DNA from 4 places in the Streptomyces sp. NPDC030183 genome. Region 4 is predicted to be linked to each of the others. Evidence: riboswitches for the same ligand, from Rfam matches in the RefSeq annotation. Region 4 holds a riboswitch; each other region holds the start of a gene.
What was found. Region 4 has a riboswitch for cyclic di-AMP ahead of ACZ4Z2_RS07700 (M23 family metallopeptidase). Riboswitches for the same ligand answer to the same signal wherever they lie in the genome.
Positions count from the first base shown of each region.

Region 1: linked by a shared signal. The riboswitch ahead of ACZ4Z2_RS30755 (C40 family peptidase) and the one ahead of ACZ4Z2_RS07700 (M23 family metallopeptidase) in region 4 are both predicted to bind cyclic di-AMP.
Region 2: linked by a shared signal. The riboswitch ahead of ACZ4Z2_RS04280 (transglycosylase family protein) and the one ahead of ACZ4Z2_RS07700 (M23 family metallopeptidase) in region 4 are both predicted to bind cyclic di-AMP.
Region 3: linked by a shared signal. The riboswitch ahead of ACZ4Z2_RS09900 (M23 family metallopeptidase) and the one ahead of ACZ4Z2_RS07700 (M23 family metallopeptidase) in region 4 are both predicted to bind cyclic di-AMP.

Region 1 covers NZ_JBVIBK010000030.1:41,018-45,958, forward strand. Annotated here, with positions in the region: gene ACZ4Z2_RS30745 (ATP-dependent Clp protease proteolytic subunit) at 148-789, shown strand; gene ACZ4Z2_RS30750 (hypothetical protein) at 797-1,114, shown strand; cyclic di-AMP (ydaO/yuaA leader) riboswitch at 1,458-1,656, shown strand; gene ACZ4Z2_RS30755 (C40 family peptidase) at 1,660-2,133, shown strand; gene ACZ4Z2_RS30760 (DUF6328 family protein) at 2,322-2,897, shown strand; gene ACZ4Z2_RS30765 (ATP-binding protein) at 2,869-3,327, opposite strand; gene ACZ4Z2_RS30770 (helix-turn-helix domain-containing protein) at 3,574-4,431, shown strand; gene ACZ4Z2_RS30775 (DUF397 domain-containing protein) at 4,455-4,679, shown strand; gene ACZ4Z2_RS30780 (8-amino-7-oxononanoate synthase) at 4,737-4,941, opposite strand, start outside.
Region 2 covers NZ_JBVIBK010000002.1:315,983-320,923, forward strand. Annotated here, with positions in the region: gene ACZ4Z2_RS04270 (cytochrome P450 family protein) at 1-1,145, shown strand, start outside; gene ACZ4Z2_RS04275 (transglycosylase family protein) at 1,329-2,363, shown strand; cyclic di-AMP (ydaO/yuaA leader) riboswitch at 2,546-2,745, shown strand; gene ACZ4Z2_RS04280 (transglycosylase family protein) at 2,750-3,430, shown strand; gene eno (phosphopyruvate hydratase) at 3,849-4,941, shown strand, end outside.
Region 3 covers NZ_JBVIBK010000006.1:292,424-297,364, forward strand. Annotated here, with positions in the region: gene ACZ4Z2_RS09885 (MarR family winged helix-turn-helix transcriptional regulator) at 124-642, shown strand; gene ACZ4Z2_RS09890 (GTP cyclohydrolase II) at 982-1,614, shown strand; gene ACZ4Z2_RS09895 (PP2C family protein-serine/threonine phosphatase) at 2,007-3,128, shown strand; cyclic di-AMP (ydaO/yuaA leader) riboswitch at 3,363-3,518, shown strand; gene ACZ4Z2_RS09900 (M23 family metallopeptidase) at 3,531-4,583, shown strand; gene ACZ4Z2_RS09905 (aldo/keto reductase) at 4,730-4,941, shown strand, end outside.
Region 4 covers NZ_JBVIBK010000005.1:43,449-48,389, forward strand. Annotated here, with positions in the region: gene ACZ4Z2_RS07695 (alpha-galactosidase) at 1-1,748, shown strand, start outside; cyclic di-AMP (ydaO/yuaA leader) riboswitch at 2,051-2,209, shown strand; gene ACZ4Z2_RS07700 (M23 family metallopeptidase) at 2,214-3,149, shown strand; gene ACZ4Z2_RS07705 (SGNH/GDSL hydrolase family protein) at 3,351-4,136, shown strand; gene ACZ4Z2_RS07710 (TetR/AcrR family transcriptional regulator) at 4,218-4,826, opposite strand; gene ACZ4Z2_RS07715 (Glu/Leu/Phe/Val dehydrogenase dimerization domain-containing protein) at 4,847-4,941, opposite strand, start outside.

The DNA.
Region 1 (4,941 bases), on a different contig from region 4:
CGGCTCGCACCGGCCCTCCGGAGCGGAAGATCGCAGCGATCCGCGCGAAGCCGCGCCGCGCGGGGATTTTCGCCGTCAGCCGAGCACCCCGCACAGCTGGCGTACATCCTGTACATTTTTTACAGAAGTCGTTCAGAGGAGGCATCCATGCCCGCGAACCGGCCGTCGGCCCGTCACGCGCTCCCCGAATTCACCGAGCGCACAAGTGCGGGTCACCGAACGATGGATCCGTATGCCAAGTTGCTGGACGAGCGGATCGTGTTCCTCGGGACGCGGATCGACGACACGTCGGCCAACGACGTGATTGCGCAGTTCATGCATCTGGAGTACCAGTCCCCGGAACGGGACATCTCCCTCTACATCAACTCCCCCGGCGGCTCGTTCAGCGCGATGACGGCCATCTACGACACGATCCGGTTCGTCGGCTGCGACGTGGAGACGGTCTGCCTGGGCCGGGCGGGTGCCTCCGCCGCGGTGCTGCTGGCGGCGGGCACCCCCGGCAGGCGATCGGTGCTACCGGGCGCGCAGGTGGTGATCCGTCAGCCGGCGCTCACCGAGCCGGTCACCGGGCAGGCGAGCGACCTTGCGATCCAGGCCGAGGAGCTGACACGCAACCGCCGCAGGCTGGAGGAGATGCTCGTACGGCACACCGGGCAGAGCCACGAACGGATCAGCGGGGACATCGAACGGGACACCGTCTTCGACGCGCCCGGAGCCGTGGACTACGGCCTGGCCGACCGGGTCGTGCCGAGCCCCAGGGGTTCGCGGGCGCTCCCCGGCGCGAGGTGAGCCGCCGATGCTGCCACCCGAGCTGCCGCCGCTGCCCGCGCTGACGCGGGCCGAGGCCGAGGTGATCGACCGCTATCTGGACGTGGTCGACCTGCTGGGCCGGATCAACCCGGCGCGCCCCGGCGACACATACCGCGGGCTGCGGGCCGCGCAGGCCCTCGTCGGCAAGGCGACGGCACTGCGCGACGCGCTCGAACTGATGCACACACGCGGCGAGAACGAGCTGCACGCCCCCACCCTCGCCCGGGCCCTGCGGGTGCTGGACGGGGAACGGCGGGCGGCCCGGATCACTCTTCCGCCGGAACCCGAGGACTCACCCGCCTGAACCGATCGCGCGTCCTCGTCCGTACCGCTGACGGGACCTCCGGTCCGGGCCACGGCCCACCGGTCGGCCTACGCCCAACAACCCATCGGCCCATCCGCCCCAGGAATCGCCGGAGTTGCACGTCATAGCCACACGAGTGCCGGAACCCGTCATTCCGATGCTGGTGGGGACACCCCCGACTCCATGGACAGAACAGCTGAAAACGGCCTGTCCACCCGAACGGGCGAGTGGTGAGTAACACCACAAATCCCTGATTCCGTTGGGATTTTCGGACTTCCGTGCGTCAAGATCCCTTCCTGACGACAAGCCCCCGCCACAGCGGCGGGGCGATCCGGGCGGACGCCGAGTCCTGCCGCCGTCCGGATGACCGGTCGACAGGAGTGGATCGGCAGGAGTGGAGGACCCAAGCACGACGGGTCGCCGGGACGGTCACGCCATGACCGGGCCGAGCAGCCCTTGGGGTGAAGCCGCGTCAGCGGCCGGGCAACTTCGCCAGCCCGAATCCGACAGGTCATCCTTCACAGGCGGCTGACGAAGGGTTGCGCATGTCTGCGCTCAATCGTGTCCCGTCGCTGTTGACCCGGGCCGGCACGGCCTCGGCTCTCACCATCGCCGCCGTCGGCGGCAGCATCGTGGTCCCGGGCGTCGCCTCCGACGCCGAGGCCGCCACAGTAGCGTCCAAGGCACTTCAGGTCGCGGCTTCCAAGAAGGGCTCCCCTTACAAGTACGGCGCGACCGGCCCCGGCAGGTTCGACTGCTCAGGGCTGACGCTCTACTCGTTCAAGAAGGCGGGCAAGAAGCTGCCCCGTACTGCCCAGCAGCAGTACAACAAGACGAAGCACATCTCATCGAGCAACCGCAAGCTCGGAGACCTCGTCTTCTTCCACTCGGGATCGAGCGTGTACCACGTAGGTATCTACGCGGGGAAGGGAAAGATCTGGCACTCGCCGAAGACGGGTGACGTCGTGCGGCTGCAGAAGATCTGGACGAAGAGCGTCTGGTACGGCCGGGTCCGCTGACCCGCCGGGGGGCGGCCGGAACGAGGGCCGCCCCCTCCGCCGTTCCCCGCCGCCCTACGCCGCGCTCCTCAGGCGCTTACCGCTCCCCGGCCCCTCTCGCCGCTCCCCGGCCGCCACATGAGCGCCCCGGGCCCTCTTTCGCCCCTTGGCGAGGCGTGGCACGGGCCCGGATGGTTACTCGTACGGCCATGGCCGACGATCGCATCAGCCCCGCTCGCAACGAGACACCTCTCGAGCGGGCCGACCGCAACTTCTCCGAGTTGCTCCAGGAGCTGCGGGTCACCCAGACGGGCGTGCAGATCCTCTTCGCGTTCCTGCTGACGCTGGCCTTCACCCCGCGGTTCCCGGACCTGGACTCGTTCCAGCGCGCCACCTACGTGACCACGCTGCTGCTGGCGGTCCTCGCGGCGGCGCTCTTCACCGCCCCGGCGGCCCTGCACCGCTCGCTGTTCCAGCAGAACGCCAAGCCCGCCATCGTGCGGGTCTCGTCCAGGCTGGCCAGCGTCGGCCTGTGGGTGCTGATGCCGGCCTTCGCCGGGTCGGTCCTGCTCGTCGTGGACGTGACACTGGGCCGGGCCGCGGGCCTCACCGCGGGCGGTGGCACCGTCGTCGGCTGTCTGCTGCTGTGGGGCCTGCTCCCGAAGCTCGTGGGACGCTCGGTCCGCGAGAACCGCGCCCCGATGCCGACACCGCGCCGCAGCGGCACGGCCCCCGCGCCCCAGGAGGCGGACCCCGTCAGGACTCCTGCGGACCGCCTGCCCTGACCGGCTGGACGGGAACGGTCCACGGAAGCTCGATCGCCACCGTCTTGCCGCCCTCCCGCGTGGGTCTGACGCTCAGCCTGCCGCCGCACTCGGCGGTGAGCCAGCGGATGATGACCATGCCCCGCCCGTTGTCCTGCTGGACGGCGGCGGGCAAACGTTTCGGGAAGCGCGGATGGCTGTCGGTGACGCCGATGCGCAGGTGTTCGTCGCGGTCGAGGGCGAGGTCCACGGTGAACGTGGGTGACTGACCGAAGGTGTGCTGAACGGCGTTGGTGGCGAGTTCGGACACGATCAGGCGCACGGTGTCCGCGATGCCCGTGTCGCTCGGCAGGCCCCATTCGGCCAGCACGGTGGCGACATACCTCCGGGCCGCGGACACCGAGGCGGGATCGCTCGGCAGAGTGACGGATGCTTCCTGGTGATCTGCCATGGCGAGGCGTCCCTTTCCCACGGGACCGGTGTCCGACTGGGAGCGGATGGTTCGATGACGGTCCCGGACTGGTGCTTCGCGCCAGACTGCCACTACCTGGGCCGTCACGGGTGGCGATCCACCAAGATATGCATATATCTGTCGCTCGAAGCGGTGAACTCTCCGACGGCCGACCGTATTCGAGGGGCCCCTCGGGCCATCCTCTACCGTCACCCGACTTCGCGCGCCGGGCGGAAGGAGACACCCATGCAATACGGTCCGGCGGTCCGCCGCCGCAAGCTCGGCGCCGAGTTGCGCCTCCTGCGCACCCGCGTCGGCATCACCAGCATCGAGGCCGCCCGTCTCGTGGGCTGGCACCAGTCGAAGGTGAGCCGCATCGAGACGGGCGCCAGTGGGGTGAAACCCGCGGACGTCCACCGACTGCTGGACGCCTACGCGATCGACGACACCGAGTTACGCGAACTGCTGATGGCGCTGGCGGGCTCCGAGGACGGCGGCGGGCGGCACAACTGGTGGCACGCCTACCGCGGGGTGCTGCCACCGACGTACCGGGACTTCATCAGCCTGGAGTCGCAGGCGAACGGGATGCGCACCCTGGAGACCTCGGTCGTGCCGGGTCTGCTGCAGATCCCCGAGTACGCGCGGGCGGTGACGCGGGCCGCGGTGGAGGGGCTGGAGGACGACAAACTCGACGCGCTCGTGGAAGTGCGGCTCGCGCGGCAGGACGTCCTGCGCGGGCATCCCCCGATGGAGCTGAGCGCCGTGCTCGACGAGGGCGTTCTGCGGCGGGAGGTCGGTGGACCCGAGGTGATGGCCCGCCAACTGGAGCGGTTGGTCGAGGCGGCGCGCCTGCCTCAAGTGAGACTGCAGGTGCTGCCGTTCACTGCGGGGGCGCACATCGGCATCACCGGTCCTTTCGTAATTTTCTCATTTCGGAGCACATCCGATCTGGACGTGGTTGTTCTCGACCACTTGACGAGTAGCCTCTACCTCGAGCGGAAAGAAGACCTCAGGGCTTATGTCGAGGCCTTCAACGCCCTTCAGATCCACGCCCTTTCGCCCGAGGACTCGTTGGATTACATCGCCGGACTGGCTCAGGGCTAGCTTCCGGCGCGTAAGGAGGCACCATGTCAGCTCTGCCTCGGAACGTACCCACCAGTACCGCACTGCGCGGTGTGCGATGGCTGCGCAGCAGCCGCAGCACGGGGATGAACAACTGTGTGGAAACGGCCCGCCCCGGGTCCGGCCGCCTGGCCGGACTGGTGGCCGTGCGCGACTCGAAGAACACGGCGGGGCCCGCCCTGCTGTTCCGGCCGGAGGCATGGGAGGGATTCATCACCACGCTTCGGTGAGCACCACCGACCGCACCACCGGTTCCGCTTCTGGCGACGCACGGCCGCGACGCCGACTCACGGTCGCGTATCGCCGATGATTCCCACGGCTCGGTCGATCTGCCCCTCGGTGAGATCCGCCCGGGCGGTCAACCGCAGCCTCGAGATGCCGTCGGGCACGGACGGTGGGCGGAAGCAGCCGACGGCGAGACCCGCCGCCCGGCAGTCCGCCGCCCACCGCACCGCCTGATCCGGGGACGGCGCCCGTACGGACACCACGGCG
Region 2 (4,941 bases), on a different contig from region 4:
TGGAGGCATGGCTGGTCACCCGGTACGCCGACGCCAAGCAGGCCCTCGCCGACCAGCGTCTGTCCAAGAACCCGGCGCACCACGACGAGCCCGCGCACGCCAAGGGCAAGACCGGTATCCCCGGTGAGCGCAAGGCCGAGTTGATGACGCACCTGCTGAACATCGACCCGCCGGACCACACCCGGCTGCGCCGCCTGGTCTCCAAGGCGTTCACGCCGCGCAGGGTCGCCGAGTTCGCCCCCAGGGTGCGGGAGCTGACGGACGACCTCATCGACCGGTTCGCGCAGAAGGGCGAGGCCGACCTCATCCACGAGTTCGCCTTCCCGCTCCCGATCTACGCGATCTGTGACCTGCTCGGCGTCCCCCGCGAGGACCAGGACGACTTCCGGGACTGGGCGGGGATGATGATCCGGCACGGCGGAGGGCCGCGCGGCGGCGTCGCCAGGTCGGTGAAGAAGATGCGCGGCTATCTCGCGGACCTCATCCACCGCAAGCGTGCGGCGCTGCCCGCCGAACCCACCCCTGGCGAGGACCTCATCTCCGGTCTCATCCGGGCCTCGGACCACGGTGAGCACCTCACCGAGAACGAGGCGGCCGCCATGGCCTTCATCCTTCTCTTCGCCGGTTTCGAGACCACCGTCAACCTCATCGGCAACGGCACCTACGCCCTGCTCACCCACCCCGAGCAGCGCGCCCGCCTCCAGACCTCCCTCGGCGCGGGCGAGACGGCCCTGCTGGAGACCGGCGTCGAGGAACTCCTCCGCTACGACGGTCCCGTGGAGCTCGCCACCTGGCGGTTCGCCACGCGGCCGCTGAGCATCGGCGGGCAGGACATCGCCGCCGGCGACCCGGTGCTGGTCGTCCTCGCGGCGGCGGACCGCGACCCGGCCCGCTTCGCCGACCCCGACACCCTCGACCTCTCCCGCCGCGACAACCAGCACCTCGGCTACGGCCACGGCATCCACTACTGCCTGGGCGCCCCCCTCGCCCGCCTGGAGGGGCAGACCGCGCTGGCGATGCTCCTCACCCGCCTGCCCGACCTGCGGCTCGCGGCCGACCCCGCCGACCTGCGCTGGCGGGGCGGTCTCATCATGCGCGGACTGCGCACGCTTCCCGTCGAGTTCACACCGCGTCAGGGCTGGTGAACGGGCCGTACCCCTATCAGGAACAGCGGCGGAAAGTGACACACCCTCAAGTTCGTGATCTTCACGTGATCTCCGCTGCATTAACTTGTGACAACTGATCGTCTACGGATACGTTCACACGTCAGTGCGAAGGATGGTCACATCCCTCGCACAGCTCTCTGCTGTCGCGTGAAAGGCAACCGCATGCTCTCCGGGAACGGTCGTCACCGTCGCCCCCGTCAGGCTCCGGCACTCCTCGTCGCGGCCGGAGTGACCGGCTCCGCCATCGCCATCCCGCTCCTCGGCGCCACCGGCGCGAGCGCGGCCAGCGGAACCACCTGGGATCAGGTGGCGGAGTGCGAGAGCGGCGGCTCCTGGAGCGCGGACACCGGGAACGGGCGCTACGGCGGCCTCCAGATCTCCCAGGCGAACTGGGAGCGCCACGGCGGCCTCGACTACGCGACCAGCCCCGACCAGGCCAGCCGTTCGCAGCAAATCGCGGTCGCCGAGAGAATCCTCGCCGATCAGGGTGTCGGCGCCTGGTCCACCTGCGGACTCCTCCACAACCTCGACGGTGACTCCGCCTCGGCCGACGTGGACACAGGCGTGGCGGGAGATTCCTCCAGCTCGGGTGATTCGTCCGGTTCATCCAGTTCATCCGGTAACTCCACCAAGTCCACTGACTCCTCTGATTCATCCGGTTCATCCGTTTCATCGGACTCCTCGGATTCCTCCGGATCGCCTGATGGGTCGGGTTCATCGGAATCGTCTGATTCGTCCTCCGATGTCGCTGGCGCCTCCGAGGACTCCGCCGAGGCCGACACCGCCGACGGCTCGCAGGAATCCGGCAGCTCGGCCCCGGATGACGCCAAGAGCGGCGACTCGGACAACTCCGCGCGGAGCGACACGTCTTCCACCAGCGGCGATGTCGATGGCGGCACCGGTCGCCACCGTGGCGCGAGCGCCGAGGAAGGCGTCCACGCCGACGCCGCCGACTCCCGCGGCGAGACCTCCGCCGGCCGTCATGCCTCCCGCGGCGGCGACGCCTCCCGTGAGGCCGTCGACGGCTCGTACACCGTCCGCCCCGGGGACAGCCTGACCGCCATCGCCGACTCCCTTGAGGTGGGCGGCGGGTGGCGGGAGCTGTACGCCGAGAACGAGGGCACGGTCGGAACCGACCCGGACCTCATCCTTCCCGGTCAGACCCTGGAAGTCGGTGCCGAAACGGGCGAAAAGTAGCGGCAGTTCGGGTCATGGTTCGCCCCTTGATGTCCGTTTTGATCTCGGTGGGAGATGAATCACAGACCCCCTGATCGTCTTTGAAATTCGGCGAATCACGTGTTTACGGTCGTGACCGCTCGCCACAGCGGGCCCTTGCGGTCGTCACGCCGAATCCTGCCGACGGCCGCTCGGAACAGTCGTCGCGTCAAGCGCCGTAGGCAGGAGCGGGGGACCCAAGGTTTGCGCCGGGTCCGGCGGTTGAGGCCCTTCGGGGTCACGCCGCCGGCACCGGCTCGGGGTGAAGCCGCATCACGTGCGCCGGAAGGCGAGCGGGTGCGGCCGGGCAACTCAACCGGCCCGAACCCGACAGCTCACCTCGTAGGCGTCGGTGAGGGGATCACTCCATGCTGTTTTCCAGCAAGGGCAAGCACCGTCGTCCGTCCAGGACCGCTCGCGCCATCGCCGTCGCCGGTGTCACCGGCGCCGCCGCGATCGCCGCCCCGCTCATGGCGGCCGGCAGCGCCTCCGCCGCCACCGAGTCCGAGTGGGACGCCGTCGCCCAGTGCGAGTCCGGCGGTGACTGGTCCATCAACACCGGCAACGGCTACTACGGCGGTCTGCAGTTCTCGGCCTCCACCTGGGCCGCGTACGGCGGCACGCAGTACGCCTCCACGGCCGACCAGGCCAGCAAGGCCCAGCAGATCGCCGTCGCCGAGAAGGTCCTCGCGGGCCAGGGTGCGGGTGCCTGGCCGGTCTGCGGCAAGGGTCTGTCCAGCGCCTCGTACGACGGCGCCGCCGCCTCCTCCGGCAACTCCGGCTCGGACTCCTCCTCTTCCTCGTCGCAGGAGAGCACTCAGGAGACCCGCGCCTCGCGTTCCTCCGAGCGCGCCACCGTCGAGACCCCGACCGGCAAGAAGGTCAAGAAGGGCGACGGCGAGTACAAGGTCGTCAGCGGTGACACCCTCAGCAGCATCGCCGCGAAGAAGAACGTCAAGGGTGGCTGGGAGAAGCTCTTCGAGCTGAACAAGGACATCATCGACGACGCCGACTTCATCTACCCCGGCCAGCAGCTCCACCTGAGCTGACGACCGGACCAGGACCGATGGTTCGGCCGGGCCGAAAAATGGCCGCTCCCCGGCTGAACCTCGGTCCGCTCCCGGCCGTGTCCTCCTGAGTGAAGACCTCGTGAGGGCCGCCCCCCGTCCCCACGGGCTCCCCGCCCCGGTGCGCATTCCCCCGTACGCACCGGGGCGGGGTTTTTCTGTGTCCGGGCCTGCTCCGCCCATCTGTCCGGGCCCGCTCCGCCCACCTGTCCGGCCCTCCGCCGACCCTTCTGTTCACTTTCCCGCCCACCCCCCTTTGTTCCGGGCTGGAACAATGGGTACGGTCTGTCTGTCCACGGGACGGTCGGTCGGCTGCCGACGGGCCCGGGGCGGTTAGGCTCTAGTCGCATGGCCCTCGTGGCCCCGCACCAACGCGTCACATCCCAAGAAGGAGATGCTCGTGCCGTCCATCGACGTCGTCGTAGCCCGGGAAATCCTGGACTCCCGAGGCAACCCCACGGTCGAGGTCGAGGTCGGCCTCGACGACGGCAGCACCGGTCGTGCCGCCGTCCCGTCCGGCGCCTCCACGGGCGCCTTCGAGGCCATCGAGCTCCGTGACGGCGACCCCAACCGCTACCTCGGCAAGGGCGTCGAGAAGGCGGTCCTCGCCGTGATCGAGCAGATCGGCCCGGAGCTGGTCGGCTACGACGCCACCGAGCAGCGCCTGATCGACCAGGCCATGTTCGACCTGGACGCCACCGACAACAAGGGCTCCCTCGGCGCCAACGCCATCCTCGGCGTCTCCCTCGCCGTCGCCCACGCCGCCTCCGAGGCCAGCGACCTGCCGCTCTTCCGCTACCTGGGCGGCCCGAACGCGCACCTGCTGCCCGTTCCGATGATGAACATCCTGAACGGCGGCTCGCACGCCGACACCAACGTGGACATCCAGGAGTTCATGATCGCCCCGATCGGCGCGGAGTCCTTCTCCGAGGCGCTGCGCTGGGGTGCCGAGGTCTACCACACCCTCAAGAAGGTCCTGAAGCGCAAGGGCCTCAACACCGGCCTCGGCGACGAGGGCGGCTTCGCCCCGAACCTGGACTCCAACCGCGCCGCCCTCGACCTCATCCTGGAGGCCGTCAACGAGGCCGGCTACACCCCCGGCGAGCAGATCGCCCTGGCGCTCGACGTCGCCGCCTCCGAGTTCTACAAGGACGGCGTGTACGTCTTCGAGGGCAAGGAGCGCACCGCCGCCGAGATGACGGACTACTACGCGGAGCTCGTCGACGCGTACCCGCTCGTCTCCATCGAGGACCCGCTGTTCGAGGACGACTGGGACGGCTGGAAGACCATCACCGAGCGCCTCGGCGACAAGGTGCAGCTCGTCGGTGACGACCTGTTCGTCACCAACCCCGAGCGTCTCGCCCGTGGCATCGAGGAGGGCGCGGCCAACGCGCTGCTCGTCAAGGTCAACCAGATCGGCTCGCTCACCGAGACCCTGGACGCCGTCGAGCTGGCCCAGCGCAACGGCTTCAAGTGCATGATGTCCCACCGCT
Region 3 (4,941 bases), on a different contig from region 4:
GCTGACTGGCTGACTGGCTGACTGGCTGGTTGGCCGGCCGGCTTGGTGATGACCGGCCGGCTGGCCGGCTGACCTGACCGAGCGGGCTTGGTTCAAGTTTTAAACAATAACTACACTGTACGTATGACGACCCGCTGGCTCACCCCCGAGGAACAGCGTGCCTGGCGCGCGTACCTCGCCGCGAGCACGCTCCTGGAGGACGCGCTCGACCGGCAGCTCCAGCAGGAGGCCGGGATGCCGCACCTCTATTACGCCGTGCTGGCCGTGCTCTCGGACGCGCCGGACCGTCGTATGCGGATGACCGACCTCGCCGAGCACGCGAAGATCACGCGCAGCCGGCTGACGTACGTCGTGACCCGGCTGGAGAAGGACGGGGCGCTCCGGCGCGAGAACTGCCAGTGGGACAAGCGGGGGAGCATCGCCGTCCTCACCGATGAGGGCCTGGCGCTGCTGGAGCGGCTGGCGCCCGGGCATGTGGACGCGGTCCGCAAGGCCGTCTTCGATCACCTCACCCCCGAGCAGATCGGCCAGTTCGAGGAGATCTGCTCGACCATCGCGGCGGCGATCGAGGGCGAGGACTCCCAGCAGAACGGCCCCGACGACCTGCCCTGGCGCCGCCGTTCCTGTTCATCGGGCCAGTGACCCGCACGCCGGCCATCGCCTCCCCGGCCGCCGGTACCGCCCGCCGTCCTCCCCGGCCGCCGGTACCGCCCGCCGTCCTCCCCGCCCGCCGGTTACCCCCCGCCGTCCTCGCCGGTCGCCGGCAACCCCCAGCGTCCTCCCTGGCCGCCGATAACCCTTCCCGCCCGCACCCTGCCGCCACAGCCCCCTCCGTCCGCCCCCGATATTCCCTGCGGCCCCGGAATGTGACGCATCCCAAAACTGGTTGCTTGAAATTTGAAGCAGGGGATAGAGTCGCGGCGAGCGCTGTGATTCAAATCTGAAGCACAGCGGCAGTCGCACCAGGACCGGAGAACCCGCATGCCCGACTTCCCCGCTGCCACCCCGCGTGCCCGCGTCCGGGTACCGCTGCGCTTCCAGGACGGCTACGGCGTCGACGCCGAGATGGTCACCTTCCACGGCCTCGTCGACGGCCGCGAGCACCTGGCGATCGTGCTCGGCGACCCTGCCCCCGGCACGGCCCCGCTGGTCCGGATGCACTCCGAGTGCCTGACCGGCGACGTCTTCGGCTCGGCCCGGTGCGACTGCGGGCCGCAGCTGCGGGAGGCGGTGGAGCGGATCGCCGACCGGGGCGGGGTTCTGCTGTACCTCCGTCAGGAGGGCCGCGGCATCGGCCTCTACAACAAGCTTGACGCGTACGCCCTTCAGGACCAGGGGCTCGACACCTACGAGGCGAACACGGCGCTCGGGCTGCCGGAGGACGCCCGCGACTACACGGCCGCGGCTCAGATGCTGGGCGCCCTCGGCATCGACGAGCTGGACCTGCTCTCCAACAACCCCGACAAGGCGCAGCAGCTGCGGGACCTCGGCGTCGGCGTCCGGCACCGCGTCCCCACCGGCGTGTTCACCACCGCCCACAACGTCCGCTACCTGCGGGCGAAGGTTCTCACCACCCAGCACACCCTGCCCCTGGCGGAGCTGACGGCGGGCTGAACGCCCGAACGGAAGAGCGCTCCAGCCGGGGTTCATGGGGTCGTTCGGATCACGCCTGGGCCGCGGAGCCCGGCACGCACACACGCACCAAGCCCCGCTCACCGGCAGCGGCGAAGTCCCCCAGCCCGAAGCCGGCATCGATCCGAACGACAGGCCCCCTAGGCCCTGTCGTCAAATTCCCACCTACCCCGCGACGCCATGCACGCGCTCTCGACGCACCGGGCCCCGACCCGAGTACGTCCAGTACACGGGTCAGGGCCCGGCCCGCCGAGAGCACGCACCTGACGCCGAGGGGCCGCCCTCCGGGCGACGGCGGGAATGTGACGACAGGGCCTAGCCCATTCGGACCCGTCGACTGGCCGGTCGCCGGTCGTCCCGTGAATCTGGGACGGGTGGGGCAGTTACAGGGTGCGAAGAGGCCGGACGGCCGGCGGTTCTTCTACACCGGTGCCCTCGTGCGGGTCCTGCCCGTGCTCCTCGTCGTCAGCGGCTTCTGCTACGACCACTTCATGCCGCGCGAACTCACGGCCGTCCCCTTCTTCACCGCGGCGCCGCTGGTGGCCGCGCCGCTGCTGTCGCTGGCGGGCACCGTGGTGACCGGTGCCGCCTCGCTCGGCGGCATCCTCGCCGTACGCCTCCGGCACAGCGGTGTGGGCGAGGCGGACGCGCTCACCGAGATCTCGACCGTCGCCACCGTCGCCGTACTGGCCGTCGCCATCAACCGGCTCGTCCGGCGCAGTGACGCCCGCCTCGCCACCGCCCGGGAGATCGCGGAGGCGGCGCAGCGGGCCGTACTGCCGAGGCCCCAGGAGCGGCTCGCCGGCCTGGAGATCGCGGCACGGTACGAGGCCGCGCAGGCCGGGGCCTCGATCGGGGGCGATCTGTACGCGGTGCAGGACTCGCCGCACGGCGTACGGCTGGTCGTGGGGGACGTCCGCGGCAAGGGCCTCGGCGCGGTGGCGGCGGTGGCGGTGCTGATCGGCGCGTTCCGGGAGGCGGCCGAACAGGAGACGACCCTGGAGGCCGTGGCCCAGCGGCTGGAGCGGGCGCTCGCGCGGGAGGTGACCCGGCGGGACGCGGCACGGCGGGACCCCACCGTGCCGTACGAGGGGTTCGTGACGGCCGTCCTCGCCGAGTTCCCGCACGGTGCCGGGTCGGCCCGCATCGTCAACCGGGGCCACCCGCCCCCGCTGCTGCTCCACGCCGACGGCGAGCTGCGCACCCTCGACCCCCCGTGGACCGCGCTGCCGCTCGGCCTCGACGAGCTGGGCACCTGGCCGGACCGCGCCGAGGAGGTCGTGTTCCCGGCGGGGTCGACACTGCTCTTCTACACCGACGGCCTGTCCGAGGCCCGCGACGCGGACGGCGTCTTCTACGACCCGGCCGCCCGGCTCCACGGCCGCACCTTCCCCGCCCCGCGCGCCCTCTTGACGACACTCGCCGAAGAGGTCCGCGAGCACACCGGAGGCGGCACCACGGACGACATGGCGCTGCTCGCCGTACACCGCCCCTGAAGAACTCTCACTCTACGTACACAATCCAACCCCCTCCGCATAACAACTGACGCCCAGTCAGGACAGCCGGGGTTCCTGAGGCGAGGCCAACTCGCCCGTTTTCCACCCCTCATGACCCGTAAGTCCAGCGCAAAAAGGCGAACGATCATTCAGAACCGCTTGGAATGCCGCCCCCACGTCTATTAACGTTCGATAACGCAGCGCGGTCGTCCCAGCCGTCACAAGAGGCGGCTCCGTGCTCACGCGCCGAATCCCGTAGGGAACCGGGGAACCACCACCCTGGGGTGAATCGCGCGAAAACCGCCGTGGAAGCACGCTCGGTTTACGCGCGTAGGAGACCTTCCGCTCCGAACCCGTCAGCTAACCCGGTAGGCGAGAAGGAAGGAAAGGAGTACGCCCCACGTGGCGTCCAACCGGTCCGCGACCGAAGCCCCCTTCGTGCCGAACCAACGCGGCAGTGAGCCCGAGACCTTCGGCTTCGGCAGCTATGACAGCGACAACGAGGGCCCCTTCCAGGAGTGGAACCCCACCGCGGAGTCCCTCCGTCCCGTCCGCGGCCGGCACCGCGTGGCCAAGACCAAGCAGCGCGGCGGGTTCGCCCGTAGCTCCACGGTTCTCGGCGTCGGCGTCATAGCCGCCGTCAGCGGCGCCGGCATGGCCAGCGCCCAGAGCGGCAAGGCCCCGGTGGCCATCTCGATGCCGGACATGCCGAACGTGGGCTCGGTCTTCGAGGACGACGACCCCGCCGACGAGCCCGAGGGCTCCGCCACCCCGCTCAGCAGCGCCGGCCTCATCGCCGCCGACACCGAGCAGGGTGCCACCGACGCCGGCGAGGCGCTGCGCGCCCGCATCATGCAGCAGGCCGAGTCCCAGCAGGACGCGTTCGACCTGAAGGCCGCCGAGGCCGCGCAGACCGCCGCCGCGAAGAAGGCCGCGGACCAGGCCGCCGAGGAGAAGAAGGAAGCCGAGGCCAAGGAGGCCGCCGCCAAGAAGAAGGCGGAGGAAGAGGCCGCGAAGAAGAAGGAAGCCGAGCGCCTGGCCGCCCTGGCCAAGCAGTTCACGCTGCCGACCTCCTCGTACACGATCACCTCCACCTTCGGCCAGGCCGGCCCCTACTGGTCGTCCGGCTACCACACGGGCCTTGACTTCGCCGCCCCCACGGGCACCCTCATCAAGGCCGTCCACAGCGGCACGATCACGCAGGCGGGCTGGGACGGCTCGTACGGCTACAAGACCGTGCTCACGCTCGACGACGGCACCGAGATCTGGTACGCCCACCAGTCCTCCATCGGCGTCAGTGTCGGCCAGAAGGTCGGCACCGGCGACGTCATCGGCCGCGTCGGCGCCACGGGCAACGTCACCGGCGCCCACCTCCACATGGAGGTGCACACGGCCGGCTCGGGCAACGGCATCGACCCGGCGGCGTGGCTGCGCAGCAAGGGCCTGAGCATCTAGCCTCCAGAGCCACTCGAACGGATGTGACGCCGCGTAAGGCCGACGGGCCTGACGCGGCGTCCGTCGTACCGCCCGGGCCCGACGCTTCACCCGGCGTTCACACGAGCCCGGAATGCGATCGTCCGACCCGGTGGTTGAACCCACACATGACTTCTCTTCGCAAGCTGGGTACGTCCGACCTCGAGGTCTTCCCGCTCTCCCTGGGCGGCAACGTCTTCGGCTGGACGGCGGACGAGGCACAGTCCTTCGCCGTCCTCGACGCCTACGCCGACGCCGGCGGCAACTTCATCGACACCGCCGACTCCTACTCCGCGTGGGTCGACGGCAACCAGGGCGGCGAGTCCGAGACGATCATCGG
Region 4 (4,941 bases):
TCCTCGACGACGGTCTGCGGATCACGCTGCACTACCGGATGCGCGACGACATCGTGGAGCGCTGGGTGACCCTCGCCAACGAGGGGCCCGCCGTGGAGCTGCTGCGGGCCGACTCGGCGACCTGGACCCTGCCCCGCCGCGAGGAGAGCTGGCGCCTGTCCCAGCTGCACGGCCGGTGGGCGGCCGAGTCCCGGCTGGTGCGCGGTGAGCTGACCTACGGGGAGAAGGTCATCGGCAGCCGCCGCGGGCACACCGGACACCAGCACCTGCCCTGGGTCGCTCTCGACACCGACGCCACCGAGGAGCGGGGCGAGGTCTACGGCTGCGCCCTCGGCTGGTCGGGCTCCTGGCGGATCGCCGTGGCCCAGCTGCCGGACGCGCGGGTGCAGATCACCGGCGGCGCCGGGTACGACGAGTCGGGCCTGCTCCGGCTGGAGACGGGTGAGACGTTCACCACGCCCGTCTTCGCCGGACTGTGGACCGACGCCGGCCACGGCGGGGCGAGCCGCGCCTGGCACGCCTACCAGCGGGCGTACATCATCCCGGACGCCGACCAGGACCGGCCGGTGCTGTTCAACTCCTGGGAGGCCACGGAGTTCGACATCTCGGAGGAGCAGCAGCGGGCGCTCGCCGAGCGGGCGGCGGCCATCGGGGTCGAGCTGTTCGTGGTCGACGACGGCTGGTTCGGGGCGCGCACCAGCGACCGGGCCGGCCTCGGCGACTGGACGCCCAACCCGGACCGCTTCCCCGAGGGGCTGAAGCCGCTCGCCGACCAGGTGCACGCCCTCGGGATGCAGTTCGGCATCTGGGTCGAGCCCGAGATGGTCAACCCCGACAGCGAGCTGTACCGGGCGCACCCCGACTGGGCGCAGTTCCAACCGGGACGAAAGCGGACGGAACTCCGCAATCAGCTCGTGCTCAACCTCGCACGGCCGGACGTCCAGGAGTACCTGTGGGAGAAGCTGGACGCCCTGCTCTCCAGTGCCCCGATCGACTATGTGAAGTGGGACTTCAACCGCTGCTTCACGGACGCCGGCTGGCCCGGTGAGCCCTACCCGCAGAAGCTGTGGGTCGAGCACGTGCACGCCTTCTACGCCCTGCTGGACCGGCTGCGGGCCGCGCACCCGGGCGTCGCCTTCGAGTCGTGCTCGGGCGGCGGCGGCCGGATCGACCTTGGGGTGATGTCCCGGACCGACCAGGTGTGGACCTCCGACAACACCGACCCGCTGGACCGGCTCGCCATCCAGCACGGGTTCAGTCACCTCCACCCGGCGCGGGTCATGGCCGCCTGGGTGACCGACAGTCCGAACAACCAGCTCAACGGCCGCGTCAGCTCCCTGCGGTTCCGCTTCGTCAGCGCCATGGCGGGCGTGCTCGGCGTCGGCGGCGACCTCACGAAGTGGAGCGACGAGGAGCTGGCCGAGGCGCGGGAGTGGGTGGAGCTGTACAAGGAGATCAAGCCCGTCGTGCAGCGCGGCGACCAGTACCGGCTGCGCCCGCCGGGCGGAGGCCTGAGCGCCGTGCAGTACGTCCACGGTGACGAGGTGGTCGTCCTCGCCTGCCTCCAGGCCCAGCACTACGGCGAGCCGCTCCCGCCGCTGCGGCTGCGCGGCCTCGACCCCGCGAAGACCTATGAATGCCGCGAAACGGGCGAAGTGCACCGAGGGGCTGTGCTGTTGCACCACGGCCTGCGGACCGGGCTGCGCGGCGACTTCGATGCGACGGTTATCCGCCTGCGTCGCATCTGAGCGTTCTGTCCGAAATGGAGCCATTAATCCAACTGGCCCTGGAATAAAGACTACTGAGGCGTAGGCGCGTGAGCAGCGTCATATCCGTGACGCACCGTCGCCGTCATGCTCACGTAATTCTTGGTCTTTTCCAGGGCGGTTGGAAATAGAAAGACGGCGCTCCATTACGGAGCGTAATCGGGATTCGTTGTATGGATCACGTAGGGAGACGCACGGGAAATCCCGATGGTTGTCTCTGTGGGGACAAGTCGCTTACGTTCACCCTCGATCCGGACGGACGCCCAATCCTGCCGCCGACCGGAGCCGCGTACCGACCCGATCCATGGCAGGAGCGGGGGACCCACAGGTAGTACCGCCTGTTCCGGTCTCCGGAACGGCTAGGGGTAAAGCCGAGCGCAAGCCCGGCCGGACATCTCCAGTCCGCACCCGACAGCTCACCTCGCAGGCGCCGGAGAGGAATTCGCCATGCCCGCGAAGGGTAAGCACCGCCGTCCGAAGTCCCAGCGTCTCACCCGCTCCATCGCCGCCGCCGGAACCGGTGGCGCCGCGCTCGCGCTGCCCCTGATGGGCGCCGCCGGCGCCCACGCCGCGACCCCCACGGCCGCCGTTTCCGGGCCTTCCGGGAAGACCGTCACGGCCACCCCCGAGAAGGGTGCCGTCGAACAGGTCGCCGCCAAGAAGAAGGCGACGAAGACCTACACGGTCAAGGCCGGCGACTATCTCGCGAAGATCGCGGACGAGCAGGACGTCCAGGGCGGCTGGAAGCGGCTCTACTCGGACAACCGCTCCGTGATCGGCTCCGACCCCTCGCTCATCCACCCGGGCCTGAAGCTCGCCATCGGCGGCAAGGCCACGTCCGCCGGGCTGACGCACACCTCGACGAAGACCCGGTCGCCGCAGCCGGCGAAGCCCTCCCAGCCGTCCAAGGCCTCCGGGTCCGCGGCCAAGGAGACGACCGCCGCGCCCGCCGGTCAGGCCGCCCAGACCAGCGGTTCCGGCTTCACCCTGCCCATCCAGGGCGCCACCGTCGGCACCGCGTACAAGACCGCCGGCAGCATGTGGTCCAGCGGCTACCACACCGGCGTCGACTTCGTGGCCCCGACCGGCACCAGCCTCAAGGCCGTGGGCGCGGGCACCGTCGTCTCGGCCGGCTGGGGCGGCGCGTACGGCAACCAGGTCGTCATCAAGCTCGCCGACGGCTACTACGCCCAGTACGCCCACCTCTCCTCGATCGGCGTCTCGGCGGGCCAGTCCGTCAGCGGCGGCCAGGAGATCGGCCTCTCGGGCGCCACCGGCAACGTTACCGGCCCGCACCTGCACTTCGAGATCCGGACGACCCCCGACTACGGCTCGGACATCGACCCGCTGGCCTACCTGCGGTCGAAGGGCGTCACCGTCTGACGTGCCGCCGACGGCGGACTGAGCGCGGCGCAGGCCGGACCCCGATCCCCGGGGTCCGGCCTGCGGCGTATTCCCTGGTTGAACGAATCTTGAAGCGTGGTCTATCTCACCGCCCGTCAACCCCTTATTACGGTCGCGTAGGTCACATCGGAAGGTGAATCATGACCCGATGTGGCAGACGATTCGAAGAACAGCAGATCAGTGATCGGGTCGTACGTGGCGGTGGGGGACAGCTTCACCGAGGGCGTCGGCGACCCCGGCCCCGACGGGGCGTTCGTCGGTTGGGCGGACCGGTTCGCGGTGCTCCTCGCGGACCGGGTGCCCGAAGGCGACTTCAGGTACACCAATCTCGCGGTACGGGGGAAGCTCCTCGACCAGATCGTCGAGGACCAGGTGCCGAGGGCTCTCGAACTCGCCCCGGATCTCCTTTCCTTCTGTGCCGGCGGGAACGACATCATCCGGCCCGGCACCGACCCCGACGAGGTCGCGGAGCGGTTCGAGCGGGCGGTGGCCCGGCTCACCTCGGCGATCGGCACGGTGATGGTGACCACCGGGTTCGACACCCGTGACGTGCCGGTGCTCCGGCATCTGCGCGGCAAGATCGCGACCTACAACGGGCATGTGCGGGCCATCGCCGACCGGTACGGGTGCCCCGTGCTCGACCTGTGGTCCCTGCGGACCGTGCAGGACCGGCGCGCCTGGGACCACGACCGGCTGCACCTGTCGCCCGAGGGGCACACCCGGGTCGCTCTGCGGGCCGGGCAGGTGCTGGGCGTGGAGGTGCCCGCGGACCCCGAGCAGCCGTGGCCGCCGTTGCCGCCGCGGGGGACGTTCGAGGTGCGCCGGGACAACATCCAGTGGGCCCGGGAGTACCTCGTGCCGTGGATCGGGCGGCGGCTGCGCGGGGAGTCGTCCGGCGACCATGTGTCGGCCAAGGGGGCGCTGTCGCCCGACGACATCAAGATGCGGATCGCTTCCGTGGCCTGAGGGCGTTCGGCCGGGTCCGCCCACAGTTCGTCGTGGGGCGGGCCCGCGCCGCCGCGGGGCCGCCCGTCCCCTCCCCAGGGGTCAGCTCGTCGGTGTCTCCGGCAGGTTCAGTTCGCGGGCCAGCGTCTCGTCCGCCCATAGCCGGGCCTTCGCGCGGGAGACCGCTCCGTCGTAGGACGTGAGCTGCACGGCCAGGCCGTCCAGGAGGGCGGTGAGGCGGAGGGCCGAGGCCCGGGGGTCGGGGCAGTGGAACTCGGCCGCGGCCACGCCCTCCTCGATGAGGCCGATGAGCGCGGCCTTCCACTGCAGGTCCAGGTCGCGGGTGACCTCGCGCAGGGCGGGGTCGCGGAGCGAGACCGCCCAGCCCTCGATCCACAGGCGCCAGCCCTTGGCCTGGCCGGTGGGGGCGTACCAGCGGACGGCCGCCCTGAGGCGGCGCAGCGCCGTCGTGCGCCGGGCGAGCAGCTTGCGGAGGCGGGCGAGGTCGTCCTCGGCGGCGTAGCGGAACGCCTCGGCGACCAGCTTCTCCTTCGTCGAGAAGTGGTACAGCACCAACGCGTTGCTCACGCCGAGGGAGGCGGCCACGTCGGCGATCCGCACCGCCGCCACACCCCGCGCCTCGATCTGTTCGATGGCCGCCCGCAGCAGCTCCTCGCGCCGCTCGGCCACGCTCAACCTGACCCTGCCCACGCGGCAACCTTACCTACGGGTCAGATCGGGCGGTGTCGCCCATAGCGTGCCTCGATGACGGGGAGGCGGTCGGCGGCGATGGCGTGGGCGGCCGCCCGGGGTGTCGTGCCGTCCC